Regions from separate parts of the Longicatena sp. 210702-DFI.1.196 genome, predicted to be linked through region 2. Evidence: predicted binding sites of a transcription regulator. Region 2 holds the regulator's gene; each other region holds the start of a gene.
The links. Region 2 encodes Rex, which represses fermentation and respiration genes when NADH is low (regulators of the CRP and FNR family bind a similar motif). Its sites were predicted from a motif close to GTGAANNNNTTCAC; they were not measured.
Positions count from the first base shown of each region.

Region 1: the regulator Rex is predicted to act here: its motif matches at 3,987-4,000, upstream of pgk (phosphoglycerate kinase).
Region 3: the regulator Rex is predicted to act here: its motif matches at 3,501-3,514, upstream of LI241_RS04560 (acyl-CoA dehydrogenase).

Region 1 covers NZ_JAJCPX010000036.1:5,811-16,439, reverse strand. Annotated here, with positions in the region: gene LI241_RS12830 (PTS system mannose/fructose/sorbose family transporter subunit IID) at 1-79, shown strand, start outside; gene LI241_RS12825 (SIS domain-containing protein) at 117-1,178, shown strand; gene LI241_RS12820 (HPr family phosphocarrier protein) at 1,272-1,529, shown strand; gene LI241_RS12815 (HAD family hydrolase) at 1,539-2,174, shown strand; gene LI241_RS12810 (GGDEF domain-containing protein) at 2,267-3,844, opposite strand; gene pgk (phosphoglycerate kinase) at 4,074-5,252, shown strand; gene tpiA (triose-phosphate isomerase) at 5,278-6,024, shown strand; gene LI241_RS12795 (hypothetical protein) at 6,272-6,754, opposite strand; gene LI241_RS12790 (PH domain-containing protein) at 6,925-7,347, shown strand; gene LI241_RS12785 (bifunctional diguanylate cyclase/phosphodiesterase) at 7,394-9,067, opposite strand; gene LI241_RS12780 (VanZ family protein) at 9,278-9,838, shown strand; gene LI241_RS12775 (response regulator transcription factor) at 9,929-10,591, shown strand; gene LI241_RS12770 (HAMP domain-containing sensor histidine kinase) at 10,588-10,629, shown strand, end outside.
Region 2 covers NZ_JAJCPX010000052.1:1,726-12,354, forward strand. Annotated here, with positions in the region: gene LI241_RS14485 (glycoside hydrolase family 1 protein) at 1-725, opposite strand, end outside; gene LI241_RS14490 (PTS lactose/cellobiose transporter subunit IIA) at 727-1,056, opposite strand; gene LI241_RS14495 (PTS sugar transporter subunit IIC) at 1,072-2,361, opposite strand; gene LI241_RS14500 (PTS sugar transporter subunit IIB) at 2,539-2,865, opposite strand; gene LI241_RS14505 (BglG family transcription antiterminator) at 3,193-5,112, shown strand; gene LI241_RS14510 (hypothetical protein) at 5,210-5,581, shown strand; gene LI241_RS14515 (GNAT family N-acetyltransferase) at 5,865-6,452, opposite strand; gene asnS (asparagine--tRNA ligase) at 6,533-7,918, opposite strand; gene LI241_RS14525 (redox-sensing transcriptional repressor Rex) at 8,184-8,813, opposite strand; gene LI241_RS14530 (NUDIX domain-containing protein) at 8,956-9,477, opposite strand; gene LI241_RS14535 (NUDIX hydrolase) at 9,639-10,127, opposite strand; gene tsaD (tRNA (adenosine(37)-N6)-threonylcarbamoyltransferase complex transferase subunit TsaD) at 10,466-10,629, opposite strand, start outside.
Region 3 covers NZ_JAJCPX010000006.1:76,553-87,181, reverse strand. Annotated here, with positions in the region: gene LI241_RS04575 (3-hydroxyacyl-CoA dehydrogenase NAD-binding domain-containing protein) at 1-274, opposite strand, end outside; gene LI241_RS04570 (electron transfer flavoprotein subunit alpha/FixB family protein) at 356-1,384, opposite strand; gene LI241_RS04565 (electron transfer flavoprotein subunit beta/FixA family protein) at 1,397-2,185, opposite strand; gene LI241_RS04560 (acyl-CoA dehydrogenase) at 2,207-3,346, opposite strand; gene LI241_RS04555 (acetyl-CoA C-acetyltransferase) at 3,922-5,127, shown strand; gene LI241_RS04550 (DUF6323 family protein) at 5,426-5,815, shown strand; gene LI241_RS04545 (DUF6179 domain-containing protein) at 5,812-7,077, shown strand; gene LI241_RS04540 (lysylphosphatidylglycerol synthase transmembrane domain-containing protein) at 7,166-8,224, shown strand; gene LI241_RS04535 (serine dehydratase subunit alpha family protein) at 8,393-9,664, opposite strand; gene LI241_RS04530 (LysR family transcriptional regulator) at 9,773-10,629, shown strand, end outside.

The DNA.
Region 1 (10,629 bases), on a different contig from region 2:
CAAGAACATCAAACCGACAACATTAATTGCCATCATTATGGTGCTTGGCATCGTCGGAAAATATATTGGTATCTTTTAAAAATATTGTGCTGAAATAGCAAAAGGAGGAGTAGCTAATGAATCTTATTGATACAATTCGTCGTGTTCCTAATCCCGTACGTAAAGTTTTAGAGGAAAGGAAAGCATTAACAAAAGATATGTTTGATTATTTAGGTGATCGCTTATCCACCATAAATGAAATTATCTTAATCGGCTCTGGAACCAGCCATACATCCTGTCAAACTTCTAAGGAGTTTGTGGAAACCGCAAGTGGCATTGCCTCTACAGCAATATTGCCCAACATCTTTTTAGCCAAACGGGTATTTAATCCAAATGGTTTATACATCTTCACATCGCAAAGTGGTACTTCTACTTTGGTAAATATCGCACAGCGTAAAATGAAAGAACTTGGTTATGCGACAGTAGCAATTACAGAAAGTGCCGAAACACCTTTGGCAAAAGAGAGTGGCTGCCATGTTCTGATGGAAACAGATAATGAGGAATTTGGCTGTCGAACGATCGGTTACTGTATGTCTGTATTTACGCATATGATCATTGCCATGGAAATCGGCTTAAAGCGCCAGGCATTAAGTGAAACAGAGTATGCAAAATATCTGGAAGATGCTCAAAAAGCGGCTGATATGTATCATGAAATCTGTGACAAAACGATGGAATGGTTTGATCGGAATAAATGGAAACTGATGAATAAGGATGGATTTGTTATCTATGGTGCCGGTACATTATATGGTACAGCATTGGAAGGCGCTTTAAAGGTTTTGGAGATTGCCAGAAGATTCTTGTGTGTTGGTTATGATATGGATGATGGTATGCATGGACCTACCATGGGGTATACAAATCGTCATGCAGTCATCATTTTCGATGATGGCCACAATGAAAATATTACCAAAGGTTTGATTCGTTATGTCCGTGACAAAGTAGGCGATGCCTTCGTAATTGGCAATGACAGCAAACATCCATGTGATTTGGCTTTTGAACCTTTAAAAACACCATTTGTATTCTTACAATATGCGCCGGTAGTAGAAATTTTAGCAGCGCGGCTTGCCTATGACTATGGTATCAATATTAAGACGATTGGGCCATTACCTGAAGCAGGTTACTTTAATACACATGATGATTAAGTTATAATTATACAAAGGATGCTGATGTGAAAGAAGTGTTTCAATAATCATATCAGCATCTTTTTTATCAAAGCGATAAGATTAGGAGAAACTATGCAGAAATTAACATATAAAGTAAAAAAGATGATGGGCATTCATGCCAGGCCGGCTTCAGCATTAGCACAATTTGCCAGAATGTATCAAAGTGATATAAAACTATATTGCCAAAATCGATGTGCGAATGCGAAAAGAATGGTAGAAATAATGGAACTTAGTATTCATAAAGATGAAGAAATCCTATTTGAAATTTGTGGTGAGGATGAATGCCGCGTTGTGAAGGCGTTACAGCAATACTGCCACTCTTATTTATGAGGTGATAACATGTATAAAATGATTGTCTTTGATTGTGATGGCACGTTACTTGATTCTTCCGCTATGATTGCGATGATACAAAAGGGATATAGCTCCATGTTTCCTCAACGTAAGAAGCAGCCTTACGCGTTTTTTATTCCTTGTTATTATATGAGTGATGAGGAAAACCTAGCCTATTTACAGATACCGAAAAGCTGTAAACGGCAATTTGAAGAACTATGCTTTGGAAAGTGTGGAGATTTTTCTTCACATACGCATATCTTTGAAGGTATCCAAGAACTTTTACGACAACTGCTGGACGATGGGATTGCATTAGGAATAGCCACTTCGCGAAATACAACGGCTTTTTTAGAATTGCAATCTATGTTTGATGCAGATATCTTTTCAGCCTTTTCTAGTATTGGTACGCAGGATGTGGTAAAGCATACAAAACCGGCACCGGATGTTTTATATTACATTATGGAACAAACAAATTTGACTGCGCAAGAATTACTATTCATTGGCGATTCTATCAACGATGCCCTTTGTGCGAAAGCTGCCGGTGTTGATTTTGCATGGGCAAAATGGGGAGTTGTCAGTGAAGAAGAACTACCCTATACGTATTGTTTATACGATCCTCAGGATGTTTATAACATCCTACGGTAACATCAATACATCTTAAAAATATAAAACGCGATGATTTCGTTGCTATTTATTTTAATGCAAATGACATCAAATAAAAAAGCTCTAAAGAGCTTTTAATACTGCTTATATTGATTCTTACCGGCAGCCTTTGCTTTATATAATGCAGCATCAGCCATGGTAAGGGCATCTTCATAACGGAATAGATCATCATTTTGAAAGATCGTAAAGCCACAGGAAATTGTCGCTTTTTCAGCAGCTTTATTCATCTTGTGCTCCATGCCGATTTGATCAAGTTCTTCATAGATATGATCGAGGTATTCACAGATATCTTCCTTTGTGATATTTACGCATAAGGTGATAAATTCATCACCGCCAAAACGTGCAGCAAAGAAACGCGAATCGCCGTTTTCATCCATACAGCGGGCAACGTTTTGTAACAGTTTATCCCCCATATGATGACCATAATAATCATTGAATTCTTTAAAATAATCCACATCGGCTACCACGATACCAATTGTTGATACATGCGGGTTTTTATGCATCGCACAGACCAGGGAATTAAAATAAGAACGATTAAACAGTCGGGTGAGACCATCAATTTTTATCTGCGCCTCTAACTGATTTTTCTCATTCCGGAAACGATCACGCTCTTTCATGATCTGGTTCATTTTAATCTTTTCTTTCATACTTTCTGACTTTGTCTTATTTGTCATATCCTCAACCAATTTTTGTAACATATAATATTGCTTATAGGAATTAATTAAGACATTTTCTAAATGGAAACACTCCGCATAGCGAATCCAATTACGATGCAATTGCAACTGTTGTTCGACATCATCCTCCAGACACATTTCTCCCATATACTGTAAATATTTTTCTGCTCGTTCCTGATCTTTGATTTGTAGGAGGATGGCAAAGATATCGCAGTAGAAGGTGAAATAATAGGTCCGGTTTTTATGTTTATGAAGATTGCTTTCACTGAAATAATCAGCAATTCGTTTGACGCTATCGACACGTTTGCTGGCATTGGCAAGGTACAATTCACATAAACGAATGACATGTGTCGACAATGGCGAAGCTTTAAAGGATACTAGTTTCGCCGCATATTCTTGATAACGTTTTATGGCTTTATCTAAATGTTCGTTAAAGATTTCTAACTGTATCAGATTTAAGATAACCAACAGATCGGCATGTGTCATAATGGTAGCTTTCTTATCCAAGAAGGTTTGATATGCCATCTTAATATAATACAGAGCTTCCTGATAATCTTCCTTTTGAAAAAACATCGTGGCAATATTGTTTAAAACTACCATTTTTTGATGCAGATCTTTTTCATTCTCCGCTAAGTTATAGGCATTTAATAAGTTTTGAATAGCATTTACTTCATCAAAATGAGAATTATAATACAAACCGGCAATGGTGTAGTTGCGTAGTAATAAATCAGTGTAATGATATTCTTCTCCCAGGTTTAATGCAATATGCAGATGTTTCAGACATGCTTCATGTTCACGAATCATCAGATGGTAATCGGCTAGAAAGGTGTGGGCAAAGGCGATGGCATGGGTATCTTTATGCGCTTCCCCTAATGTCAGAAGCTCATTTGCCAGCTGAAACTCATCATCCATATCCGCATTGCTATGCTGTACCAGCAGATTCATCAATTCCTCTTTTTTATGTTTATACTCATCCATATACATCCCTCTTTTTTATAACCATAATTTTTTGCTATGAATGTTTGATATCCATATTATACTATAAAAGCGTTAACAAAAATACTATTTATGTGGTTATTTTTCAGAATTTACCGGCGTTATCTTCTCTTGTTAAGAAATTGTGATTTTATTCGCAAATTCGCAAAATACGTTTACGAATAAGGCTCTTAGTGGTATAATAAGACCGTTACATAAGGAGGATTTTACAATGGCAAAGAGAACTGTAAAAGATTTAGATGTTGCTGGAAAACGCGTTATCGTAAGATGCGACTTCAACGTTCCAAGAAAAGATGGAAAAATTACAAATGACAACCGTATCATTCAGGCGTTACCTACAATTAAATACCTGATTGAAAACAATGCAAAAGTTATCTTGATGTCACACTTAGGTAAAGTAAAAACAGAAGAAGACAAAGCAAAAAACGATTTGCGTTGTGTAGCTGATCGTTTAAGTGAACTGGTTGATACTAAAGTTACTTTCGTACCAGTAACAAGAGGAAAAGAACTGGAAGATGCTGTTGCAGCATTGAACGATGGAGAAATCGTTGTTGTTCAGAATACTCGTTATGAAAAAGGCGAAAGCAAAAATGATCCTGAATTGGCTAAATACTGGGCTAGCTTAGGTGATTTGTTTGTAGAAGATGCATTTGGTAGCGTACACCGTGCACATGCTTCTACTGCTGGTATTGCATCTATTTTACCTAACGCATTAGGTTTCTTAGTAGAAAAAGAAGTAAAGATGCTGGGTGCTGCTGTTGACACTCCAGAACGTCCATTCGTTGCAATCATCGGTGGTGCTAAAGTATCTGATAAGATTGCTGTTGTTGACAACCTGCTGAAGAAAGCAGACAAAGTTCTGATCGGTGGCGGTATGGCTTATACATTCCTGAAAGCACAGGGTTACAATGTTGGAAAATCTTTAGTAGAAGAAGATAAGCTGGAATTGGCAAAAGAATATTTAGCTAAGGCTGAAGGTAAATTGATCCTGCCAGTTGATCATGTATGTGCTGATGCATTTGCAGAAGATGCAAACACAGTTGTTGCTGACAATGACAACATCCCTGCAGATTACATGGGCTTAGATATCGGACCTAAATCTATTGAACTGTACAAGAATGAATTAGCTGGTGCTAAGACTGTTGTATGGAACGGACCTATGGGTGTATTTGAAATGAAACCATTTGCTAAGGGTACTTTGGAAGTATGTACAGCAATTTCTGAATTACCAGGAGCTACAACAGTTATCGGTGGCGGAGATTCTGCAGCAGCGGCAATCCAGTTAGGATTCGCTGAAAAATTCTCTCATATTTCTACCGGTGGCGGAGCTTCTTTGGAATATATGGAAGGTAAAGAACTGCCAGGTATCGCTGTTATCAGTGATAAATAAAAAACATTAGAGGAGAAAATAAATCATGAGAAAACCAATTATTGTCGGAAACTGGAAAATGAATAAAACCATGAAGGAAACAAAAGAATTCATGGAAGCTGTAGATGGTGTTGCGGCAAGTGACAACGCTACCTATGGTATCGGCGCTCCTTATACTGCATTAGCTACAGCTGTTGCAGGTGCTAAAAACTTAATCGTAGCTGCTGAAAACTGCCATTTTGAAGATACAGGTGCTTTCACAGGTGAAGTTTCTGTACCTATGCTGCAGGAAGTTGGCGTTACACACTGTATCATCGGTCACTCTGAACGTCGTCAGATGTTTGGGGATACTGATGAAACCGTAAACAAAAAAGCAAAACGCTTAATTGATGCAGGTATCACACCAATTCTTTGCATTGGTGAAACAGAAGCACAGTATGATGCTGGTGAAACGGAAAAAGTTATCCGTGAACAGTTGAGTGGTTCTTTGGCTAACTTATGTCCAAAATGTGTTGGTAACATGGTTATCGCTTATGAACCAATCTGGGCAATCGGTACTGGCAAATCTGCTACAAAAGAAGATGCACAGAACTGCTGCGCTATCGTACGTGATCAGGTTCGTGTCATGTATGGTGATGAAGCTGCGGAAAATGTACGTGTACAGTACGGTGGATCTGTAAAACCTAACAACATCGTTGAATATATGGCTTGCCCAGATATCGATGGTGCATTGATTGGTGGAGCTAGCTTAAAAGCAGACAGCTTTATTGAAATCATCGAAAAAACAAAATAAGATCTTATAGGTGAAGGAGTAGAGCAATCTGCTCCTTTTTTCAATGTATGCAGTTCATAATCAACTAGCCTTTTTCATTTAAGATACAGTTTATCATTCATATTGTAAGCTTTTAATCAGAAAAATGCTTTGCTGTTATCTTAAGTAGGAGTACTATGGCAGTCTAAGCTCATTTAGCAAATAGCGTACATCAAAAAAGGAAAACCGCGCTAGTTTTCCTTTGTATTACATCGGCTTATGCCATTGCTTATCTGGTTTTCTTCTGCAATTGAGTTAGCGTCTTTTCCATATGACGTAGTAATTGTTTATAATGTGTCAGCTGCTCTGCTTCTTCTTTTGCCTTAGCTAAGGCTGTTTTGGCATCTGCCAGCTGTTTCTTCATAGCAACCAGATGATTTGTAGCATTAAGGAAAGCATTATAATTTGGATCATCAGGATTTCCCTGACAAGTATTAACTTTACAGATGAATTTTCCTACATATAAAGCTTTATCCATCGCATCATACATGGCACGCTCGGCTTCCTTGCTTTGATCTTCAAGTGTAGATAGTTTCTTTTTTACTTGATGACAATGCGCAATGTCTTTTTGTGTCTGTTGTATTAAGCTTTTTAATCGTTCCTTGTCTTTCTTATATTGTTTTATATCCTCTGTTTCCATATGTTCTAAGATATTCTGGTATTCAGTCGGATAAACAAGTTTTGGTGTCTTGTTATTTTGATATAGAAACATAAGCAGCAGGCATATGCAAAAAACTGATAGGATTATCAAGCATTTAGGCTTTTTCGCGATGGTTTTAAGAGCTGGCATGTGCATCCCTTTCTTTCTTTTTTCTCTTGGTTGTAAGGCTTTTCTTTTTTAATAGAATCACGTATAATAGGTTATAAAAGAGGTAGATATTTATGAAAGTAAAGTCAAAGATAGGTGCGTTTTGGATAGCGGCGTTGATCTTTATGGCATTTTGTACATTTATGATGCTGCGCTTGGTGATACATCAAAAGGATATCGCTCTGGATGCCATAGAGTTACTGGCTGTTTTTTGTATAGATTTCTTATTACTGTGGGCAACCTTTGATACATGGTATGCATTTCAGGAAGATTATTTAGAAATCAAAAGTGCCTGCTTTTGTCATAAGAAAATACATTATTTTGCGATTACAAGTATTGAAGAAACACAGGCATCTTATTCCTCCGTGGCTTTGTCAAATGATCGCTTGGATATCACTTATGTGAATGAAGCGCATGAGCAGGAAGAAATACTTATCTCACCGGTAAAAAAAGATGAGTTTATAGCGCAATTGAAGCATCGTTCTAAAATATTATAAGCAAAAGCTGCATTTCTGTTTTTATTTACAGTGCAATGCAGCTTTTTTACTGTTTGGCTGTGATATATTGTTTGTGAAAGGCTGCTTTCGAAATTGGTTTAGAGACATAGAATCCTTGAATGGTATCGGCTTGCAGCGTACAGACGGTATCCAACTCGTTCTTTTCTTCTACCCCTTCTACGGTAACTTCAATGTCAATGCTGTGACATAAAGAGATGACAGCATTGATAAAAGAGAGATTAAACGGATTGGTATGAATGGCATTGATAAAGGAACGATCAATTTTAACAATATCGGCAGGTGCCTGTGTCAACATTCCTAAGGAAGAATAACCAGAACCAAAGTCATCCATGGCGATACGGATATGCATTTTTCTTAAAGTGGAGAAGCATTCCCGTATTGGCCCCATATCGGTGACAAAATAGCTTTCAGTCAATTCTATAACGATATGTTCCGGAGCTAATTCATATTTTGCTAATAAGCTGCGAATGGTTTCTACGAAATCATCTTCTAATATTTGTAAGTACGATACGTTAACATTCATGACAAAATCTTTTATAAGATTGCTCCACTCTTTGCAAGTGGCAATCGCTTGCTCCAGAATCCATTTTCCAGCTTGGATGATCAAGCCGCTGGATTCTAAAACAGGGATAAATTCAATAGGTGAAATATCGCCGAATTTTTCACTTTTCCAACGCATTAAAGCTTCACTGCCTTGTATCTTCATGGTCTTCGTATGAAGCAATGGCTGATATACTACATAAAAATTACGCATCTGGTGTAACACATTATGATGTAATTCTTCATTGATGGCAATCTGGTGCAGTTTCTGTTTAATTAAATCATCATTGAAAAAGGTACATGTATTTTTCCCTTTCTGTTTACTGGCTTCTAACGCACTGACGGCATATTTAATTAAGTCTAAATAGTCATTGCCATTTTCAGGAATCATAACGACTCCTGCTGAAACGGTGCAATAATAGGAACCGGCATCGCTTTGATGCGGATGGTTGCTGTAAGCGTGTAGTTTTTGATAAAGCTCATCGGTTTTCTTTTCATCGGCTTCATCATAAACAATAGCAAATTGATCACCATCATAACGATAAATCTGCGCATCATAGGGCAGTAAACTTTGAATATCCTGAGCAAACTGACGTAAAACGATATCGCCAAATACATGATTTTGTAAGGTATTAATATGTGAGAAGTCATCAAGACCCAGTAACATCATACTGCCATGTTTTCCACTTTCCAACAGAATGGCTAAATGATCAATACAGCTTTTCTGAGTTAAAAGACCGGTGATATGGTCAATTCTTCCTTTGTTCTCTAAACGGGTGATCATCCCGGCAAACAGTAACGGTGCCCCATCCTGATCACGCTTTAATAAACCACGGCATACGATCCAGATCAATTCACCTTTGCGATTACGTATTTGATATTCTACATTATGCTCATCAGTATCTCCATTTAGCATACGGGCAATGGATTCATCATAACGTTTACGATCTTTATCGACAATAAGATCACCCCAGATAGGAACCAGTCCTTTTACTAAACGCCCGGGCAAATCAAAATCAAGATACATGTTTTCAGATATCAGAGATATATCGCTTTGCATGTCAACTAAATAGATGTAATCATCTGTACTGTTTACGATGGCATCATAAAAAAGGCTTGCATCTATATGAAACTGACGAAATAAATCTCTGTTATCCATAGCCATTCCTCTTCTTTCTCTTCTTCTAATATATCATGATTCCAATGAATTTCATAGAATAAAGAATAAATTTTATACCCGATAATATAACCAAACAAGTAAAAAAGATAACCATTATGTGAAGGCTTTCTTAAGATTTTGTGAAGTGTGGAATTAATGGTTGTCACACTTATGAATTTGTTTTAAAATAGGGCAAAGGTGATGAACTTTATGAAAAAGAAAAAGCATATGGGTATTCGTATTTTCTGCGCATTGTTATTTTTGGGCATCAGCGGTTCGGTTATGTTTAGTATTTACAAGCTGTCAGCGGAGAATGGTGCGCAATCAAATTTACGAAGTGAAATCGTTACGGAAAAAATCAAACAAGAAGTAAAGACAAGGCTAGAATCTTCTGAGAAGGGAATGCAGCTTTCGGAAAAAATAAAGTATTATGTCATTATGCATTCGCCATATGGCAGTGACTGGAATTCCAATATACGTAAACTGGCCCATTTCTCGATTTATTTTGCTTTAGCATGTGGTATTTATATCACCTTGGCCATTCTCGGTGTAAATAAGACCTTGCGCTTTTTATTAACTGTCGGTATCTGTTTCTGTTTTGCCTTTGGCGATGAGCTACATCAACGCTATACCGGCCGAACTTCGAGTATGAAGGATGTTTATCTGGATACGTTTGGAGCTCTTGTTTCAACTTGTATCTGGACGGTGCTTTCCTGGTTTGCCAGTGGCATTTCTTTGTTGGTACATAAGGTCAATGAGATGTATGAATAGTTCTTACAATATTGAAAGATGACAGCCGTCATCTTTTTCTTTCGTGTATAATGAGTTAGGACAAGTAACAACAAGAAAGGAAAGAGTGCCATGTATAAGATATTGCTCATTGAAGATGATGAAACAATCGTAAAAGAATTATCCGAGGTTTTGCGGCGGCAGGGATATGCTTGCTGTGTGTGGAATTTGATGGAAGATATGCAATTATTGTTACAGCGTGAAGAACCGCATTGTATTCTGTTGGATATTAATCTTCCCCATACCGATGGTTTTGTATTATGCAAACAGATACGCTCTTTTTCCGGTGTGCCAATCATCTTTGTGACAAGTCGCAATACGGATATGGATGAGCTTTGCAGTATGACTTTAGGTGGTGATGATTTTATCACGAAACCATATAATATCAGTATTCTTATAGCCCGCATCGCAGCTGTTTTAAAGCGCACGTATGCACATGGCGAAACCATTCTTACCCATCGTGGTGTATATCTTTTCGTTGCTCGCAGTGTTTTAGCTTATGAGGGCAAAGAGTGTGAATTGACAAAGAATGAATTGCGCATCTTATACAATTTATTTTGTCATAAAGGAGAAATCGTTGCCCGTGATGACTTGATTGATGATTTATGGGATAATAAACTATTTATTGATGATAATGCATTAAGTGTGAATATTACGAGAATACGTGCGAAACTAAAGGAACTCGGTGTAGAAGCGTTCATTCATACCAGACATCGACAGGGGTATTGGATATGAATGTAAGAGAAGTCTTTGCGCGACATGCTTTCTTTTTG
Region 2 (10,629 bases):
GAAGGATCAAGGGCGTGGGCAAGTTGTGTGGCTTTAGCACATGCCACAAACTGATGGTGCGTTGCCTGATATTTGGCACTTTCCCAATCTTCATAACCATCCTGCACCATTCCCAAACTGGCAAACTCTCCCCAGCCCTGTAAAGAGTTGATCTGGTTCAATAGGATCCAATAACGTACTTTATTATGATAGCGTTCAAATAGCACGTTACAATATTTCACAAAGAAATCAATCATTTCAGGGGCATACCAACCCTTATACTTGGTAATCAGATGAATAGGCATTTCATAATGTGAAACCGTCATGATTGGTTCTATACCATTTTTCAGCATCTCATCCAGCAAATCATCATAAAACTTTAAACCTTCTTCATTTGGCTGTTCTTCATCTCCGTGTGGAAAGATGCGTGTCCAGTTAAAGGATGTTCGAAAACAGGTAAACCCCATTTCTTTCATCAATGCCAGATCTTCTTTATACGTATGATAAAAGTCAATGCCATGCCGGCGTGGATAATAGCCTTTGGTATCCGCTAATGCTTCTTCTATCTGTTTGGCAGTATGAGCAAATCCGACTACCTTATGGCGATCATACTGCTCTGGAAGGATTTCAATATCCGCCATAGAGGGTCCTTTCCCATCAATGTTCCAAGCGCCTTCTGCTTGATTGGCCGCAATGGCACCACCCCATAAAAAGTCTTTCGGAAATCCTGTAATTTTACGTTTCATCTTATTTCTCCAACTTACGATACAGACGAATCATGCTTTGTACCAGATTTACTTCACTGTTGATAGTCATCAGCGTATCCTGTGCATGGGTGAATAATAAGGTTGTCTGCAGCTCTTCTTCATTGATTGAGCTTTGTATCATATCCGTTTGAATAACATGTGCTTTCGTGATTTCTTTCTTTGCCTGCGTGATCTTGTCTTTTACTTCTTCTTCACTTTTATCATCTAACAGATCATTGATTGCTTCATTGAGCAAATTCCAACAATCACCGGCATGCAGAATGATCTGCATCGCAGCACTATTTAATTGTTCAATCGTTGTTTTATCCATAATAAACCTTCCTTCTTATGCATTGTTTGTTTCCTGTCTTGCGTTTTTACGTGCTGCTAATTTTGCTTTTTGTGCTTCATCCTCTGCTTCTTTCTGTACACATTGCTTATCGTATACCTTAAAGAATGGATAATAGATGATCCAGGATAAGACGAAAATAAATAAGGTAAAGATCAATCCAACCATACCTCCTACAGCATAGGAACAAATAGGTCCAGTCAAATACCAGAAGGAGAATAAAGTCGTTACTTTAGGCAATAAATCAAAATATAAGGCAAACCAGGTCAAGGCCGGTGCTAGTAAACCAATGATCCACATCGGTACCATCAGAATCGGGTTAAAGGCGATTGGTGCACCAAATACCAATGGTTCATTGATGTTACATAAGTTTGGTACCAGACTGGCTTTTCCGATGACCTTACACTTTTTCGATTTTGCCATAAACAACATCATAAGACCTAAAGCCAAGGTACAGCCGCCTCCACCAAGCGTAAAATAATAAGATACTCCATCCGCATTGATAACACTGGCAGCATTTCCGGCTGCTACCGCTGCCTGATTCGCCGCAATTCCTTGCAGGATCAATGCCGACTCAATCGGATAAATGACCCAGGTAGAAATACCAAACGTGTATAAGAAGGTATATCCAACAAAGTATAAGACTACAAAACCAAGGAAACTGTCACCGGCTTTTAAGATTGGTGAGAATAATGTATAAATGCAATCAAAGATACTGATATGGAGCTGGAAAGTAAAGAGCCAGCCAACAAATAAAATCATCAGTATCGGAATTAATGTATCAAACCATACGGTGATAAAATCTGGAATAGCGCTGTCTTCCTTAAAGAAGGAATGAGTAGAAAAAGCATTCATCACAAAACCGACAAACAAGCCGGCAATCAATGCTGCAATCATACCGCCATTTCCTAAAGTAGAACTTTGAAACAAAATATTTCCTGCCTCATCAAAGGTTGGAGATACTAACATCAAAAAGAATCCGATACCAGCCAATCCTGCTTCTTTTTTCGTTTTATTATGGCGTTTCTTTTCCATCAGCAGATATGGTACTAAATATGCTAAGTATAAGGATAATAAGCCCAGGGAAAAAGTAGAAAGTGGGCTAAAATCCGGAAATCCTTCAATCAAGCCGCCAAAAGCGGTCAATACGGTCGTAAATGAACCAATAAAAATCATAGGCATCGCAGTCAGGATAGCCTCCTGGACAGAGGCAATCCACGGATTTCTTGCGAGCTTATTCATTCTCGGTGCGAATTTATCTGTCATCCAATCCATGAATTTTTTCATATGTTTTCTCCTCGTGATTCTATTTCTTAATCACCTTTTACAAAATAACCGCTTGCTTAATTTAACATGCTATGGCAATCTTATCCAATGTATATAGTTCATCAGGGAATTATTTCTAACGTATCTGCTCATAAACATTCCTACGATACCATCGTTTATTAAGCAAGCATTCTACCATTAACGTTCATGCGTTTTCTCATCTTTTAGAAAAGGTAAAGCAAAATCAAGAACGGCATCGCCATCCAATTCCCCATATGCATCTTTGGGGATAATCTGAACAGGAACACCAAATGGATCTGCAATATCCTCTAAATCATGCAGCATGTAGCTAAGATGTGGTCCTACCAACAATAGATCAATATCTTCAATATAATCCTCTACAACAGAGTCACTTCTAGCTTTTACGCCAATTTCAATATTGCGAGCTTTCGCTGCCTGGCGAATGTTTTTGGCCATGAAACCGCTGCTCGCACCGGTGCCACAAACTAATAAAATGTTCTTCATGATCTTCTCCTTTATAATTATGAATGATTTTTATCTGGATTGGTGTTATGATATAAGAGAGATGTATCAAAGTATTCCCGTACTTGTCTGAAGTCATATTCAGCGACGATATATCTCTTTTTCATATTTGCCAATCACATAACTGTCCTCCTTTCCTTATCACACCCTCAGTATAGCGAACACAGTATAACAAGACAAATCAGAAAAGTTCCGTGCAGTAGGAACTTTTTTAATTTGAGCAAAGATTACTTATACTTTATACTTATCGTGTACATATATAATGATGAAGAGTATCTGGGGGCCTTGCATAGGAGAGTGAATAGACATATGAAGGATAATATCTCAATCTTGTTAGACTATCTCTGGCACCATTATGAACATTGGGTAGCTGCCGGTGAGCTATCTTCACTGCTTCATGTTTCCACACGTCAGATACGTAAATATGTCAGTTCACTAAATGAGAATGAAACAAGTCCTTTAGTAATATCATCAAATAAAGGGTATCGATTAAACAGTGCTCAGCAATATTTAGCTTATCGGGAAAAAGGAAGTCAAAATGTGGAAACCCCGCAAACACGGCAAAATCTGATCATTCAAAAACTTATTTCTTCACAAGATGGTATTGATCTATTTGATCTAGCGGATGAATTATTTGTAAGTGAGTCTACGATTGAAAATGATATTCGCAGTATCCGTAAGATTGTTTCTAGCTGTAATGTAACCATACGCAGAGATCATGATTTGTTATATTTAGAAGGCAGTGAAAAAGATAAACGGCGATTAATGAGCCGCTTAATTTCCAGTGATACGTATGATAATTTTGTCTTAAAAGATGAAGTGCGTTTATTGACTTATCATTATCATTTTTGGGATTTCCGTAAAAATCTTGCCGATATTTTTTCACGCAATAATGTATTTGCGAATGATTATACACTAAATAATACGGCATTGCATCTTATTGTCATGATTGATCGTATCCGTAATGCCTGTGAGTTAAATGATCAAGTCGATTTCACACCGTTTCTTGATTCACAACAATATCTTGTGGCACAGGAAATAAAACAGTATATTGAGAAAAACTATCAAATCCATATGAATGATGCTGAAGTTTATAATTTGACGCTTATTATCTCGAACAATACAACGATGATTGATTATTCTTTTATTAATGGCTCTAATATTTCATCTTTTATTGAACAGAAATATATTGATATCGCCCATGCCGTGATTCACAATGTTGAAGAGCGCTATTTACTGGATGCCTTTGATGAAGAATTTATTGCGAAATTCACCATCCATGTTAAGAATCTGTTTAATCGTGTTGCACATAACTATTATGCCAAAAATCCATTGACCGCTAAGATCAAGGCAACGTATCCCTTGATTTATGATATTGCCGTTTATATTGCCCAACAGTTTAAAGAAAATTATGATGTAGTGTTGAATGAGGATGAAATTACCTTTATTTCTTTTCACATCGGCAGTTACTTTGAAAACAATGTGCAATCAAAAAACAAGTTAACGATTCTCTTTTTATATGCCGATTATTACAGCATTCATCAACATACCTTAGAGAAGATCAGCCGTCATTTTGAAGATAAGATAACGATAAAATATGCCGTTTCTATGCCTTCCTATCAGCCCAACATGCTGCATGCAGATTTGATTATTTCAACAGTAGAGGCAAGATTTCCTCAGCCATATGTGTTAATTCATGCATTTCTTACAAATAAAGATATGGCCTTATTGGAAACTACCATTTCTAAGATGTTATCCGAAAAAAACAAACAGAAGCTGAAAGATTTTCTATTTGATTTATTTGATCCTCGCTTATTTTATACGGATGTTCACTTAGATCGTACCCAGCTCATTCAAAAGCTTTGTAACGATGCGATTGCACTGGATTATGCCGAAGCTTCCTTTACACAGGATGTCTTTGCTCGTGAGCATATGTCAAGCACCGCCTTTGAGGACGCTGCCGTTCCTCATTCACTTGGTGATAACGCTAAAAAAAGCTTTATAAGTGTCGTCCTTTGTCCAGATGGTATGCAATGGGGAGTGCATGAGGTGCATATTGTCACCTTACTAGGCGTACATGATGACAGCAGACAAATATTTGCCCAGATCTTTGATCAGTTGATTGAGATTCTTAGTGAACCGGCTTTTTTAAAAGATCTCATCAACTGTCAAGATTATCAAACATTCATTCGCAAGTTAACTGCTTATATGAATGAGGTCAGTGAATAGAAAAAGCAGTTGCTATTCTAACAATCGTTTGTTACCCTTGTGTTATCGCTTTTCTGATGTCATACTATATCTATATAATTGATAAAGGAGTTATCTTATGAACATCTATGAATTTTGGAAAGCCGTCCTAAAACAGGATGAGCAGGAAATCAGAAACTATTTTCATCAGGATGCGAGGATTTGTTGGCATTGTACCAATGAACTATTTACGCTTGATGAATATATTATTGCGAATTGCGAATATCCGGGAGATTGGGATGGGGTCGTAGAAAGAGTAGAGTTACTTGATGATTTGATCATTAGTGTTACACTTGTTTATCCAAAAGATCAAACTGCTTCCTATCATGTTGTTTCCTTTCTGAAGCTACAACAGGATAAAATTATTTCTTTGGATGAATATTGGGCAGATGATGGCAGTGCGCCGCAATGGCGATTGGACAAGCATATCGGAAAGCCTATCAAAGAATAATTTTTAAAGAAATTGGATAAACGTATTGGTAACGCGAAGAAAGGATACCTTTAAAAAGCTGGACTAACCTATTAAAAAACTCATGAAAGAATAACTTTTGACAAATTGGGCTAACATATTGGAAACCCCATGAAAGAATCACCTTTTAAAAAGGAAAGGCACAAAACCCCAAACAGATAAAAAGCAGCTACAGGAAGGATGCAACCTTCATTCGTTAGATTTTAAGTCTAACTTTTGGAGGTCACATTAGAAATCATTCCATGCAAGCTGCTCTTTTTATGATTTATTTTATAGGCTCATTGTCTTTGTTTAAAAGTTCGCTTAGATTCTTTGGCAATTGTTCAATGAAGGATGCCAATGGCACGATTGGTTGAGGTACACCTGGTGAAAGTAATTCTTTATCCATCCAAACAACATCCAACCACTTGTCAAATTTATAGCCGGTATGAGGAAATCTAGCCACTAATTGAAATCCTAACCGCTCATGCATACGCTCACTTTTCGGATTGGGAGAAGTGATACAGGCATATGCATGATGTACCTGCTGTTTCTTTAATAAAATAAATAATACTTTATACAGCATACTGCCAATACCTTTTCCATGAACATCCTTATTGACATATACGCTTAATTCCACATCCCATTGATAAGCCGCACGCTCCTTATAACGATGCGCATAAGCATAGCCTAAAATATTTCCTTCCTCTTCATAGACCAGATATGGATATACCTGTTGTATCACTTCCATACGTTGTTCAAATTCCGTAAGGGAAGGCACTTCATATTCAAAAGTTGCACTATCATGCAATACATATTCAGCATAAATTGCTAATATGCTTGCGGCATCCTGTTTTGTTGCTAAACGTATCATATTCTGTTCCTTTCTTACCCCTTTGTATCATCTATTGTAAAAGAAGACCTTCACATACCCTGTGAAAGTCTATTCTACGATTAGAAAATCAAATTTCTTGGTGTACGTGGGAATGGCTCAACATCACGAATATTCTGCATGCCTGTTAAATACATCAGCATACGGTCAAAGCCTAAGCCAAAGCCGGCATGTTTACAACCGCCATAACGACGCAAGTCCATATACCATTGTAAGCTGTCAGTTTCCATACCCATTTCTTTCATACGCGCTTCTAGCACATCATAACGCTCTTCACGCTGACTTCCGCCAACCAATTCGCCAACGCCTGGCACTAACAAATCACATGCCGCAACCGTCTTATTATCTTCATTGACACGCATATAGAAGGCTTTGATATCCTTTGGATAATCAATCAAGAAGACCGGGCCATTGACTACTTTCTCACATAAGTAGCGTTCATGCTCACTCTGCAGATCCATGCCCCATTCGATTTTGTTATTTTCAAACTTCACATCGGCTTTCTTTAAAAGCTCAATCGCCTCCGTATAAGTCATACGCTTAAATTCACTGTTACGTACCTTGGTGATACGTTCAATGCATTCCTTATCAATCATGCTGTTAAAGAATTTCATTTCTTCCGGTGCATTTTCCAAGACATAATCAATACAATATTTCACCATATCTTCAATAAGATCCATATCATCCTCTAAGTCCGCAAAGGCAATTTCCGGTTCAATCATCCAGAATTCACTGGCATGACGTGTCGTATTTGAGTTTTCGGCACGGAAAGTTGGTCCAAAGGTATACACATCTCGAAAAGCCATCGCAAAGGATTCTACATGCAATTGTCCGGATACCGTTAAAGAAGCGTGTTTCCCAAAGAAATCTTCTTCATACTTTTGATCTTCACGTGTGGTAACTGTAAAGGTTTCTCCCGCACCTTCTGCATCATTGCCGGTAATGACTGGCGTATGTACATAGACAAAGCCCTGGTTCTGGAAGAACTCATGGATGGCCATGGACAATACAGAACGCAGACGGAAAATGGCATAGAAGGAATTCGCACGAGGACGCAAGTGTGGTATCTCACGCATATACTCAAAGCTGTGACGTTTCTTCTGCAATGGATAATCACGATCACAATCACCTTCCAAAACAGCCTCTGTTACTACAATTTCAAATGGCTGTTTACCATCTGGTGTTAATTTTAATTTCCCGGTTACGGTAATAGCTGCGCCGGTAGGATATTTCTCTACTTCCGCGAAGTTTTTCAATTCCTGCATATAAACTAATTGTGCATTGCGGAAATACGTACCATCATTTAATTCGATAAAGCCTAATTTACCGCTGCAGCGATTTGTACGTATCCAACCTTGCAGCTGTACATATTCCAAGCTGTCTAGTTCTACATGAGATGCGCTTAATACGATTTCATATAGTTCGCGAATGGTCATAAATTCAAACATTTCATTTCCTCCTTTTATTCATTAAGGGAACAAAAAAAACGTTCCCTTTCAGGAACGTAAGTTAGTTACGCGGTGCCATCCTGATTCCTGTCAGAAATACCTCTGCTGACAGACATCTTGCTTATCGGATCTTAACGCCATCCTTTCGCGGAATCGTCTACTCTATTCTCCGATTCAACTCCACAGGTGTTCTCCGCTTGCTCGTATGCCTCCGGCTTCCACCATCCCGGATTCGCTATGCATCGTTAGCAGGCATCGTCCTGTTTCAACGTTCTACATTTAAACTGTTTGTTTCAAAAACAAGTTCCTGTATAGATGATACCACATCTACGCTCTTTAATACAACCCCTTTTGGAATTTGTATATGCACATGGGTAAAATCGACCAAACCTGTGATGCCACAGGCAATTAAACGATCTACCGTCTGCTGAATATTTTCACTGATGGCTAAGATGGCGATACGGCAGCCATCCGGAATGCGTTGTTCCAGCTCACTGATATCATATACCGGAATACCGAAACGCACACCCTGGCGATCAGGATTAATATCAAATGCACAGGCAATCTCACCTACAACATAATCCCATTTATTATACTTCATCAAAGCGCGGCCCATATTACCTGCCCCCACCAAAATGATCTTCTCATCGAAATCCATGCCAAGCTGCTGGTTGAATATTTCAATCAGTTTATTGACATCATAACCATACCCTTGTTTCCCCAGATTTCCCAAAAAGGAAAAATCTCGGCGAATCGTCGTTGGTTCAATATTCACAACACTGGCAAGCTCTTTGGACATGATCCTTTCCACTCCTGAGCTTTTCAGTTTCCGCAGTGCTTTCAGATACACCGGATAGCGCTGCAACGTAGCCTTTGGCACATTTTTCTCTGTCATGTTCATCACCTCTGTTAGTATACCACAAATTTTTTTAATTGTGAAGAATTTGTCATTTTGAACTTTTACGGCTTGTACGTACTGTCATACGTATCTCATAGTGCTAATAAAAAGAAGCAAGAAAACTTAGCTTTCCGATATATTATGATGAACAATGCAAGCCTTGCTGCTTATGCATGTCTAACAATAAAGCAAGCAAATGTGGCTGATATGGGATGAAGATTCCCTGTTTGCACATCAGATGCACAGTTTCTAAATCTGCCCAACAAACACCACTGACCTCCTCCTTTTGCAATGTCAGATCTGCTAATCCTCCGGCATAATCAATGGTAAAGAAATCTACTAAGGAATGTTGTCCATAGCTGCGCAAAACCGGCTTACGTTGTTGAAAATCCATATAAATGCCTAATTCTTCCTGCAACTCGCGCTGTGCACATTGCCGGGCATTTTCTCCACTAACAGCACTTCCGCCTATGCCAAAATCCCAATAGCCGGGAAAGCTTTCTTTTTGATCTGAACGTTTTTGTAACAACAGACGACCATCTTTACCAAGAATCAACAGATGAATGACCAAATGGTAATCTCCTATTGCCATCGCATCTCCACGCTTTACCCTGCGTCCAGTACAAATGCCATCTTGTGTATAGATATCCCAGTATTCCATGATTCTTTCCTCCTAACCTTCTGTGATTGCTTTATTGGCTGCGTGATTGATTATGCGCTTGCTCATCACGTGCTTTTCATGTTTTTAATTATATCTTTTTATTCTTTAAATCATTGATCAAGTGCTTTACAAATGCTTACCCGGTACATTCTCCTTTTTCATCATTCACATTCTTTCGCAAGCCTTGTCACGATGGTTTGTATCCGCTCATCATCCAACTGTTTCAAGGTATCCTTAAAGAAAGCCGGATAGGCATCATAGCTTTGATAGTCATCGATCGGTATCCAAACCGCCTCCTCTAAAGGTGTTTTAAGAAATGGCTTTTTTAAATCCTCTTCATGCACAGGTTCTACCAGATAATAAAAGGATACCTCATGATTATTGCCAAGATCTTCTACATCAAAAAAATTCTCATGGATGCATACCAGTCGTTTAACACGAATAGATAAGCCTATTTCTTCCTTTGTTTCCCTGATGATTGCCTCTTCTGCAGTTTCCTGAAACATGATGGCACCTCCCAGTGAATACATAACTTCTTTACCACCTTCCGCTAATCTACCTTTCATCATCAGCACTTTGCCATCACGAACCAAAATCGCACCTGCTCGTAACCGAAAGGTTCCCTTTTCACTATCATAACAATTATCCATAAGCTCATCTCCTTTTTAGCTATGTTAAATATCCATAGCATCAAAAAACTCATCTAGTCTATCCAAAATACTATTCATTATGCCATTGCTTGCTCTAAAACAATGGATATGAAACACATATATTGAAAAAGAATGTGATACCTTATATATTATATTACTTTATATGAAAGAATGTTCAACTAGTAAATACTATTACAAGATAAATTCATAAAATAATATCCATGCGACTAGAGATTTTCCCATACAAAAACCCCCTTTACTGATTTGTCCACAGTTCAGGGGGTATATCCAATATTCGGTTTATAAACGTTTCCTCAAGACTTTTCCTTCTATGCGTCCTATCTTTCCAATTCCATGCCAGGATCTGCAGTCAAAGCAAAATCTCCACGCTCTCCATGCTGATAAGCGATGGTACCTGCAACACCGATCATTGCTGCATTATCCGTACAACAAGACAACGGCGGTATGATAAAGGTAACCTCTGGATACGCCTTAGCCATAT
Region 3 (10,629 bases), on a different contig from region 2:
TTTCCAGAACAGCTTCTACTACTAAGTCGCAATCAGCCAAATCTTTGTATTCGCCAGCCTTCAGGTTACCTTTGATTTCAGCAGCTTTATCAGCTGTCATTTTTTCTCTGGTTACCAATTTGTCTAACTTTTTACCGATCTTGTCGATTCCGCCCTGTGCCCATTCAAGCTTAATGTCACATACAGTTACATCATAACCATTTGTAGCAAATGCGTTTGCAATGCCCTGGCCCATTGTTCCAGCGCCGATTACACCAACTTTTTTCATGTTCATTATCTCCTTTTTACCTTTTTTATCTCATATAACAGAGGGGATAGAAATATTTTCCTATCCACCTTCTGCGTATGATTTTAATTATGCTTTTTTCGCAGCGATGATTTCTTCTTTCAGAAGAGGTAAGATTTCTTTTACATCACCGATGAAGCCCATGTTTGCAATAGAGAAGATTTCAGCCTGTGGATCACGGTTGATAGCGATGATCATATCTGATTTTTCCATACCGGCAACATGCTGACAAGCACCGGAAATACCACATGCGATGTACAGAGAAGGACGTACGGTCTTACCCGTCTGGCCTACCTGAATGTCTTTTGATGCAAAACCATCATCAACAACGGCACGGCTAGCACACATTGCACCGCCTAATTCTTCTGCAACTGCTTCTACCATGTCTAAGCAATCTTCAGCACCACGACCGGCACCTACTAAGATATCGCATTTTGTAATATCGATACCTTCCACAACCTTAGCGATTACTTCTTTAACAACAACTTTTGCGTCTGTATCTTTGAAATCAGGTGTAAATGCTACAACTTCACCTGTTCTTGCAGTATCCACTGGATCCATGCTGAATACGTTTGGACGAATCGTTGCCATCTGTGGACGAGTGTCTGGACAAACGATTGTACCAAACAGGTTACCACCGAAAGTAGGACGTGTAACTAATAATAATGCTTCACCATCCGCAACTTTTTCCTGATCGATTTCAATCTTTGTAGCATCTGCAGTCAAACCTGCATTCAAACGAGCAGCAACTCTTGGAGCTAAGTCACGGCCTAATACCGTAGCACCAGTTAAGAAACTGTCTGGTTTATATGTTTCGATAATCTGTGTTAATGTATCAGCATAGAATTGTGTAGAGTAGCCTTCCAGTAATTCATGATCTGCAACGATTACTTTATCAGCACCGTGTGCGATAACATCGTTTGCTTTATCCGTTACGTTGTGTCCTAACAGAACACCAACAACCTGGAATCCCATCTGAGGAATTGATGCTACCAATTTTCTAGCTTCAGAAATTAATTCGTATCCGACGTTGGCAATTTCACCATTTCTCTGTTCAACGAATACGTAAATATCTTTGTATCCTTCAAATTTAGCCATTGTTTTCTCCTCCTATTTCGTAATGATCTGCTTTTCTTTCAGTGTTTTAGCAATCAGTTTTGCTGCATCAGCTGCTGGCATATCGTAAGTTTCCGTTTCAGCCGTAACATCTTTTGTAAATGTATGGTGAACCTTAGTAGGAGAACCTGCCAAACCTACTTTTTCAGCAGGGATATCCAAATCAGCAAAGGTCATGATCTTCACTTCTTTGCTGAAGGAATCAACGATATCATTACAGTTCATGTAACGAGGAGTGTTCATTCCACTTAATGTTGTTAACAGACATGGAAGCTTAGCTTCAATAATTTCTTCAGTATCTTCTAATGACTTACGAACTGTAACACTCTTATCATTTACTTCCATGATCTTATCCACGTAAGTAACCTGAGGAATATCCAGACGTTCTGCTGTCTGAGGACCAACCTGTGCAGTATCACCATCAATTGCCTGACGTCCGCCGATGATCAAGTCATAACCAACTTTTTCAATGGCAGCAGCCAATGTACTAGAAGTAGCACATGTATCCGCACCGGCAAAAGCACGGTCAGTAATCAAAATACATTCATCAACACCACGGCCATACAGTTCTTTCAGCATGCCGTTTGCCTGAGGAGGCCCCATAGAGATAACCGTTACATGAGCACCTGTTGCCTCTTTAATTTTCAATGCTTCTTCAACACCAGCTAAATCATCTGGGTTGATGATACTTGGTACACCAGCACGAATCAGAGTACCTGTTACCTTATCGACACGGATTTCAGTTGAATCCGGTACCTGTTTTACAAGAACGATAATTTTCATGATCTTCTTCCTTTCCTTTTATTATTTCAACATCTGTCCAGAAATAACCATACGCTGTACTTCAGAAGTACCTTCGTAGATTTCCGTAATTTTTGCATCACGGAACATTCTTTCTACTGGATAATCACGTGTATAACCATATCCACCCATCAGCTGGATTGCTTTTGTCGTAACTTCCATGGCAACTTCAGCAGCAAATAATTTTGCTTCAGCAGCTAAGTATGTGTAAGGTTGTCCGTTTTCTTTAGCCATCGCAGCCTGATAAACTAACAGACGAGCTGCATCTGTTTTTACCTGCATATCAGCCAACTGGAACTGTGTGTTCTGGAATTTAGAAATAGGGCGACCGAACTGTTTACGTGATTTCACATAAGGAACAACTTCATCAATTGCACCCTGAGCAATACCTAATGCCTGTGCAGCGATACCGATACGTCCGCCATCCAGTGTCATCATGGCAATCTTGAAGCCTTTACCTTCTTGACCTAACAGCTGATCTTTGCTTAAACGCACATTGTTAAAGATCAATTCACTAGTAGCACTACCACGAATACCTAATTTCTTTTCGTGCTGTCCTACTGTAAATCCTGGCATACCTTTTTCTACGATAAAGGCAGAAATACCATGTGTTCCCTTAGACTTGTCAGTCATCGCAAAGATTACATATACATCAGCTTCACCAGCGTTTGTAATAAAGATCTTTGTACCATTTAAGATATAATCATCGCCATCTTTTACAGCAGTTGTCTGCTGACCAGCAGCATCCGTACCGGCATTTGGTTCTGTTAAACCGAAAGCAGCCAGTTTCTTACCTGTACATAAATCAGGCAGATAACGGTTTTTCTGTTCTTCTGTACCAAATGCAAAAATTGGCCAAGTTCCCAGAGAAGTATGGGCAGATAATACAACACCTGTAGTACCACATTTCTTGCTCAGTTCTTCAACTGCCAGAATGTAGCTCAGGTAATCTGCACCTGCTCCGCCGTATTCTCTTGGGAATGGAATACCGAGCATTTTGCACTCTCTCATTTTTTCAACGTTTTCACGTGGGAAACGTTCGTCTTCGTCGACTTCTGCTGCAAGAGGTTTGACATCTTTTTCAGCAAACTCAGCGAATAGTTTCTTCATCATTTTGTGTTGTTCTGTTAACATGAAGTCCATAAGTGTTCTCCTCTCCTTGAATGTTCTTGAACTAATAGGATTCTTACATGCGCCTATATATAAATAATGTATATAACAGGCGGTATCCCGGCGTTTCGGGAGCCATAATCCATATATAATTTTATCCCTCTTTTTTCCTTTCGTCAACACAATTGTTAAAATTTTAACAAGTTTTAACAGAAACAAAAAACCCGTTTCATTAGCACCCTTTCTTCCTGTATTATCCTTACCTTTCCTGCTTACCATCCCTTTCTATTCATGAAAAGAAAAAATCTTGTATAAGTAGGTCATATCCTTGGCTCTTGATGTACACTTTAGTTAAATGCTTATGCTTTGAATCTAATCTTTTTTGGGAATTCTTAGTATTGTAGTCAAGATGCATCAAAATGATAACGTTTCCTCCTACTTATAAAGGGACAACATCCTAAACTTACAACACCCAAAAGTATGCATACAGAACTTATTAATTTTTTCACAAGCTGTTGACATCTGTATCCTTTTTCGGTATCATATTCATGTATGAAGTTAGTATTCATATCAAGAAAGGTTTCGAAAAAGAAAGACAGGTAGAGAAAATGAAAAAAACTTATGTTGTTAGCGCTAAACGTAGTGCAATCGGTAGTTTTCTGGGTTCTTTAACAACAGTTAAACCAGTTGATTTAGGTGCTACTGTTGTCAAAGCATTACTGGAAGACGCACACGTTGCCCCTGAAAATGTTGATGAACTGCTGTGTGGTAACGTATTAAGTGCAGGATTGGGGCAGAACATCGGCCGTCAGGTTGCATTGGCTGCTGGTATTCCTGAATCTGTTTGTTCACATTCCGTTAACATGGTATGTGGTTCCGGTTTACGTACCGTAATGGAAGGTGTTATGTCTATCCAGACTGGCTTCAATGATATCGTTGTTGCTGGTGGTGTAGAAAGCATGTCAGGTGCTCCTTACCTAATTCCTGCAAACACTCGTACAGGAAACAAAATGGGAGATTTCAAATGTACGGACCATATGATCTACGACGCATTAACTGATGCTATGAATGGTATTCACATGGGTGTTACCGCAGAAAATATTGCGAAAAAATATAACATCACTCGTGAAATGCAAGATGAATTCGGTTATGCATCTCAACAGAAAGCAATAGCTGCTGTTGATAGCGGACGTTTCAAAGATGAAATCGTTCCAGTAGAAGTAAAACTGAGAAAAGAAACTGTGATCTTTGATACTGACGAACATCCTAACCGTAAATCTACTCCTGAAAAAATGGCAAAACTTCGCCCAGCTTTCATTAAAGATGGTACTGTAACAGCTGCTAATGCATCTGGTATCAATGATGGTGCAAGCTTTGTATTATTAGCTAGTGAAGATGCTGTAGCAAAATATAACTTAACACCAATTTGTGAAGTTATCGGTATCGGCCAAGGTGGTGTAGATCCATTGACTATGGGCTTAGGTCCTACTCCAGCAATTCGTCATGCATTGAACTATGCAGGTCTGAAACTGCAGGATATTGAATTAGTCGAACTGAATGAAGCATTCGCAGCACAGAGTTTAGGTGTTATCCATGAATTAGTGGAAGAACACGGTATCGATCGCGAAGAATTCATGAACAAGACAAACGTAAATGGTGGTGCCATTGCACTGGGTCATCCAGTAGGTGCATCTGGTAACCGTATCTTAGTAACATTGATCCACGAAATGATCAAACGTGATGCAAAAGTTGGTTTAGCATCTCTGTGTATCGGTGGCGGACAGGGTACTGCTGTTATCGTAAAACGTCCTTAAGAAATAACGCAAAACATCGGTGTATTTACCGATGTTTTTTTTGTATGTACTTCTATCATACGTTCGTATGATTAAATACTGTATTGAGACTTGTTTATGCCCTTTCTTCAATCCCTGTATCTGCTCTTTTCATCCCGATAAAATAAAAAAATGATGTTTCAACACCATCGACATATAGTTTAAAGATTTTTTTCTCTTATTTGTATTCATATAATACCATAAATTCATCATTTTTTCAAGACTATACCTCGCTTCCTATTTGTGATAAAACTCTTTACATGAAAGGAAGTGATCATCAATGCATACGACATCTCAAGCTTTATCCGTCAATCAAACGCTCAATCAACAACTTCAATCTTATGGATACCATCTGCGTGCAGAAGATATGACAGCCTTAAAACAAAGTGTGCAGCATGCTTGTAGCGCTTTTGACTTGGTAGAGAGTGACTATCACATCTTATATGAGCTGATAAAAGCGCTGGCTGCCTCCCCTTATGCAGATGCAACACGATATTTACCCATGCTTCATGATGCCATATTTTCCTATTATCAATTACGCTCTTTGTTTTCCTGGCAAGTGAATGATGCCACCATACTGCATACCCTGCTTACCTTTCATATGCAATATGGAACATTTGATAAAGTCCTTATAAAACGGTGCTGCAAACAGCTAAAAATACGAAAATGAGCTCTAACATACAAACACAAAAAAAGAGTAGCGACCAGCAACAAGAGCGTCTGGAGTTACTTAAACATTTGATTCAGCTTTATACACACCATAACAGTAGCTGTGTTCCTCGTCACGTAGCAAACGATATGCTTATCAGCATTACTTATATAGCCCATCATGCCACAGATGATGCATCTTTAAAAAAACGTTATGTTCATGGTTTACAACAGTTAGAGCTTTTATGCCATGCTTGCAAACACCGCTTAGCAAAAGTCCAGCTCTATGCCGAATGGTACCCAAATGAACGTCTGCGTTATCTCCTTACCGATTTTTTTCCAACCTATCTCAAACGTTTATCATCGCCTTATGCTCCTTTGTTGTATGCTTTTGAAAAAGAAGATATCGATTATCCATTGCTAGATGGTTTGCCTTTGGAGCATGCAATGTATCATTTACAGGGAATTGATTTAATTTCTCATTATCTGGAACAACTATCTTATGAAGTAGCCTTTCTGAAACCTTTTTATCAAGAACTTCCGATGATTTATAAGCTTTATCAAATGCAGCGACACGTTTCTTTGTTTGAACTAAATCAGAATCTGGTGGAAGTCTTATTGCCTCAAGTATTGTTACATGTATACCTGAAACAATCTTATGGAGTTCAGCTGGATGCTGCTGCTCTTGATGCTTTTAATAAAAGGTTATCCATAATGCGACCACAGGAGCTTTTGCAACAAATGTATCTAAGCTTACAGCCATATCTTGACGAGGATGTATATGTGTATGTGTATGCCTATTTTCCTATTCTAAATCAACGACTGCAAAACGATATGGAAAACCATGCAGAACTTTTTATTTTTGAGGATAACACGCCAAAACAATATACCTTACAAGTAATGACCGCTTGTTTAAATAGTGAATTCACACACCATCAAGAAGTCTTATCTGCTATGACATCGACTACTGAAAAAATACATTATTTTCGAACGCATTTGCATAATTTCCAAGATATGATCGAGATTTGGGATAGTTATATCTTTTCTTTGGAAGAATTAACGGTATTATTTCAATCGTATACTCCTATGGATTTCGCCATCTTCTTGCGCCATCATTATGCTGAGCAATTTGTCTTTACCGCTTGGGTAACACTTGATGAACTTTTACTGTTGCCAGCAAGTGCAGATTGGGAAGAAGCTTTACATATGGTCCTATCAACATTGTCGAAAAAACAACAGCATATTCTTGAACAATGGATGAATTCTATCAAATTACAATACTGAACAATTGCCTGTTATTGTCTAAAGAATCGTTATATTACTAGCTCTTATTATGAAAAAGGTGTATCCTAATGAAAAAAGAGGAAGTACTATGAAGAAACATCAGCAAGTTATAAAAATTCTGATCTTGACTCTATTTGTCATCAGCATGTTGTATCTTACTTTAAAAGATGATTTGCAAGATATTTTACAATTACTGCAAAACCTCGATTTCTACCATTCACTCTTACTGATCACGGTAAGTTTTATTACTTGCATATTAGGCGGTGTCATCATTGGTATGTTAGGACATAAAGCACAAGATGATTATCGTTTATACAATGGCATTTCTAATGGTCTTGTTTCTTTGTTTCTGATGAATGTCAGTGCCTCTGCGTTTGCTAAAGCAGCACAAATGGTCATGTTCAAGATGAAAAAACTTAAAGCAGATGTTGCTTGCTCTATCTTGGTCATGGATCAGCTGCTTTATCAGATATCTTATTTATTACTTGCTGCATTCGCCATCGCTATCAATTATGATTTTTTGGTGAATCAGTTTATGAAAGAAATCCCCTTTGCCTTTATCGGTTTTCTGATTGGTTTTATACCGCTCATAGCTGTATCGCTGCTTTTCTTTTGGCCCTTTTTGCAGCATCTTCTCATACAGATATTGCTCTGGTTTATGAAAAAGCTAAACCTTCATGTTACGACTGCTTCAATCGAAATAAAACTGGAACAATTTTGCAAATCTTTACAAGCAGTGAATATTTTATATGTACAAGATCGAAAACTGCTATTGCGCATCCATCTAGTAAATACATTACGTTTAATACTACGCCATTCGCTGCCTATCTTAATCGCAATTGCCTTGCATATAGAAGTCAGTCTATATGATATCCCCTTGTTTTTCAGTGCCTCTTTCTTTGTCGATCTCATTTTATCTTCCTTGCCAATCTACGGCAAACACGGTGTAGCAGAAACAACATTTGCACTCATCTTTACTCCTATCGTTGGTAAAGTCAATGCAGCTGCTATGATGTTGTTATGGCGAGTTATCACCTTTTATACCAACACCATTCTGTGTGGTATTTATACGATAGTCACTCCCGATATTAATATTCAGGAACTAAAAGCGCAAAAAGCCATAACAAAAGAATCAGATAAAAGATAAGTTATAGAAAAGAAAAGTCTCTATAATATAAGTACCCTGCTGGCTTTAATCCGTGTTCCTTATTTTTAAAAGACTTTTCCTTTATGAAATCTTTAGCACATAGAAAATAATATATGTATCTCATATACCACCGTGCTTATGATCGTCTGATGTAGTATGTAATATGCCCTATGATATGGATTGAATCATTAAACGGATAATTTCATCATCGCATTCTTTCATGCCATCGCGTGCTAGTTGACCGATGCCTTCCATGGTTTTTTCGATAGAGTCACCCACAATGCCCTCTCCGCGATAAAATTGTTTTCCTTCTTTATACATTGCATACCCTAGGATTCCGGCATCTACTGCTGAAGCTATCTTCGCAGCACAGCTTGGTTTAGCTCCATCACAAAGCATTCCACTCGTAATTGCCAAAGCATTTACGATCGTATGACAAATATGCTCATAATCACCACCAAGTAAATATGTAATACCAGCTCCAGCACCAGCTCCGGCACTGACAGCACCGCAATAAGCCGATAAACGCCCAATAAATTGTTTTTGATAAAGCGTTGTCAGATTACTTATGATCAAGGCACGCATCAATTGTTCATGTGAGCTATGCAATTCCTTAGCATAAACCAAAACAGGTAAAGAAGCAGTCATCCCCTGATTTCCACTCCCTGAATTGATGATGACCGGAAGTTCACAGCCACTCATACGCGCATCACTGCCAGCTGCCGCCATTGCTCTAGCTTTAACCTCTACCGCAGTTCCATATGTATGTAATAATACATTTCCAATACCTGCCCCATAATTTCCCCGCAAACCTTCATTGGCAATAGCTTCATTATACGCAATTTGACGTTCTAAGATTTCTTCTACATCTTTAACATCAACAGACATTGCGAAATCATAGATTTGTTTCATCTGTAAAGAATAACCGGTTTCTTGTTGCAGTTCATCTTCTTTTTGATAAATAATTGCTTCATCATGTTTGATGAGAACAACATTCGCATGTGTATTACGTATATGTACAAGTGCATGATGTTTCTCGCTAAATACCTTTACAATAAGTTCCAAAGCACAGCCACTCTGGATACGATGAAGCTGCATATCTACAGTATCCAGAAATTTTTCCATTTTTTGAATATCCTCTGTTTTGACCTTAGAAATTACCTGTAATTTTTTATCTGGATCTCCGGCGCAAATACCGATGGCTGCTGCCGCTAAGATGCCCTTTCGTCCATTGGTATTTGGTACTGTTACACTTTTAACATTTTTGATGATATTGCCACTTGCATATATTTCAACATGTTTCACATCTTCCTGTAAAGTTTTTTGGGCAAGTGCTGCCGCATAAGCGATTGCTATTGGCTCTGTACATCCCATGGCCGGTACCAATTCTGTTTTTAGAATATTAATATATTTCTGATACATACTGTCTTCTTTTCGCATATCCCTACTCCTTGTTGACTTTCCTATATACTTAGTATATCATGTCTTTACATATAGTAATAATTTATATATTTTATACTTCAATTAAATATTTTTTATGGAGGACATATGGATTTCAAGCATCTTAAGACCTTTGTAACAGCCGCACAATTAGAAAGCTTTTCCAAAGCAGCGCAAGCCCTAGGCTACACACAAGCAGCGATAACAATTCAGATACAACAACTGGAAGAAGAATTGCAAACCCATTTATTTGAACGTTTTCCTCGTCACGTATCTTTAACGGCCCAAGGAGAATTATTTCTGCTCCATGCCAATGAAATCTTGCAAGCAAAAGATGCTGCCTGCAACGCCATGAAAACGCAAACACAGCTCACCGGAACATTACGTATAGGAATGATAGAGAGTATTTGTTCTTCCATATTTCCTGTCATCTGTAAATTGTTTCATGAACGCTATCCCGGTGTTTCCTTACGTATTGAAACAGCTTCGATCGATCAATTACTGGATTATATGAATCATAATCAGGTTGATTTGGTATATTTAATGGATCAACAGCTGCAAGATGGGGCATGGATCAAAGTTTTAGAATATCCATCTGATGTTTTATTTGTTGCCCGTTACGATCATCCCTTATGTCAAAAGAAAACAATAACCTTAGCTGATATCTTATCAGAAAAATTAATGCTTACGGAACAAGATGCCAGTTATCGCTATGCTTTGCAGCAACAGGCTGCCCGAATGGGACTAACCGTAAAACCATTTTTAGAAATCGGCAATACTGCCTTTCTTGTAGATATGGTAAAACAAGGCCTCGCAATCTCCTTTCTTCCCCGCTTTAGTGTAGAAGAGGAATTACAGAAAGGTGTTTTAAAAATACTGACGCCACACGATTATCATCTTCAGGTATGGCAACAGGTGTTTTATCATCGTAATAAGTGGCTAACATCACAGATGCAGGCAATGAT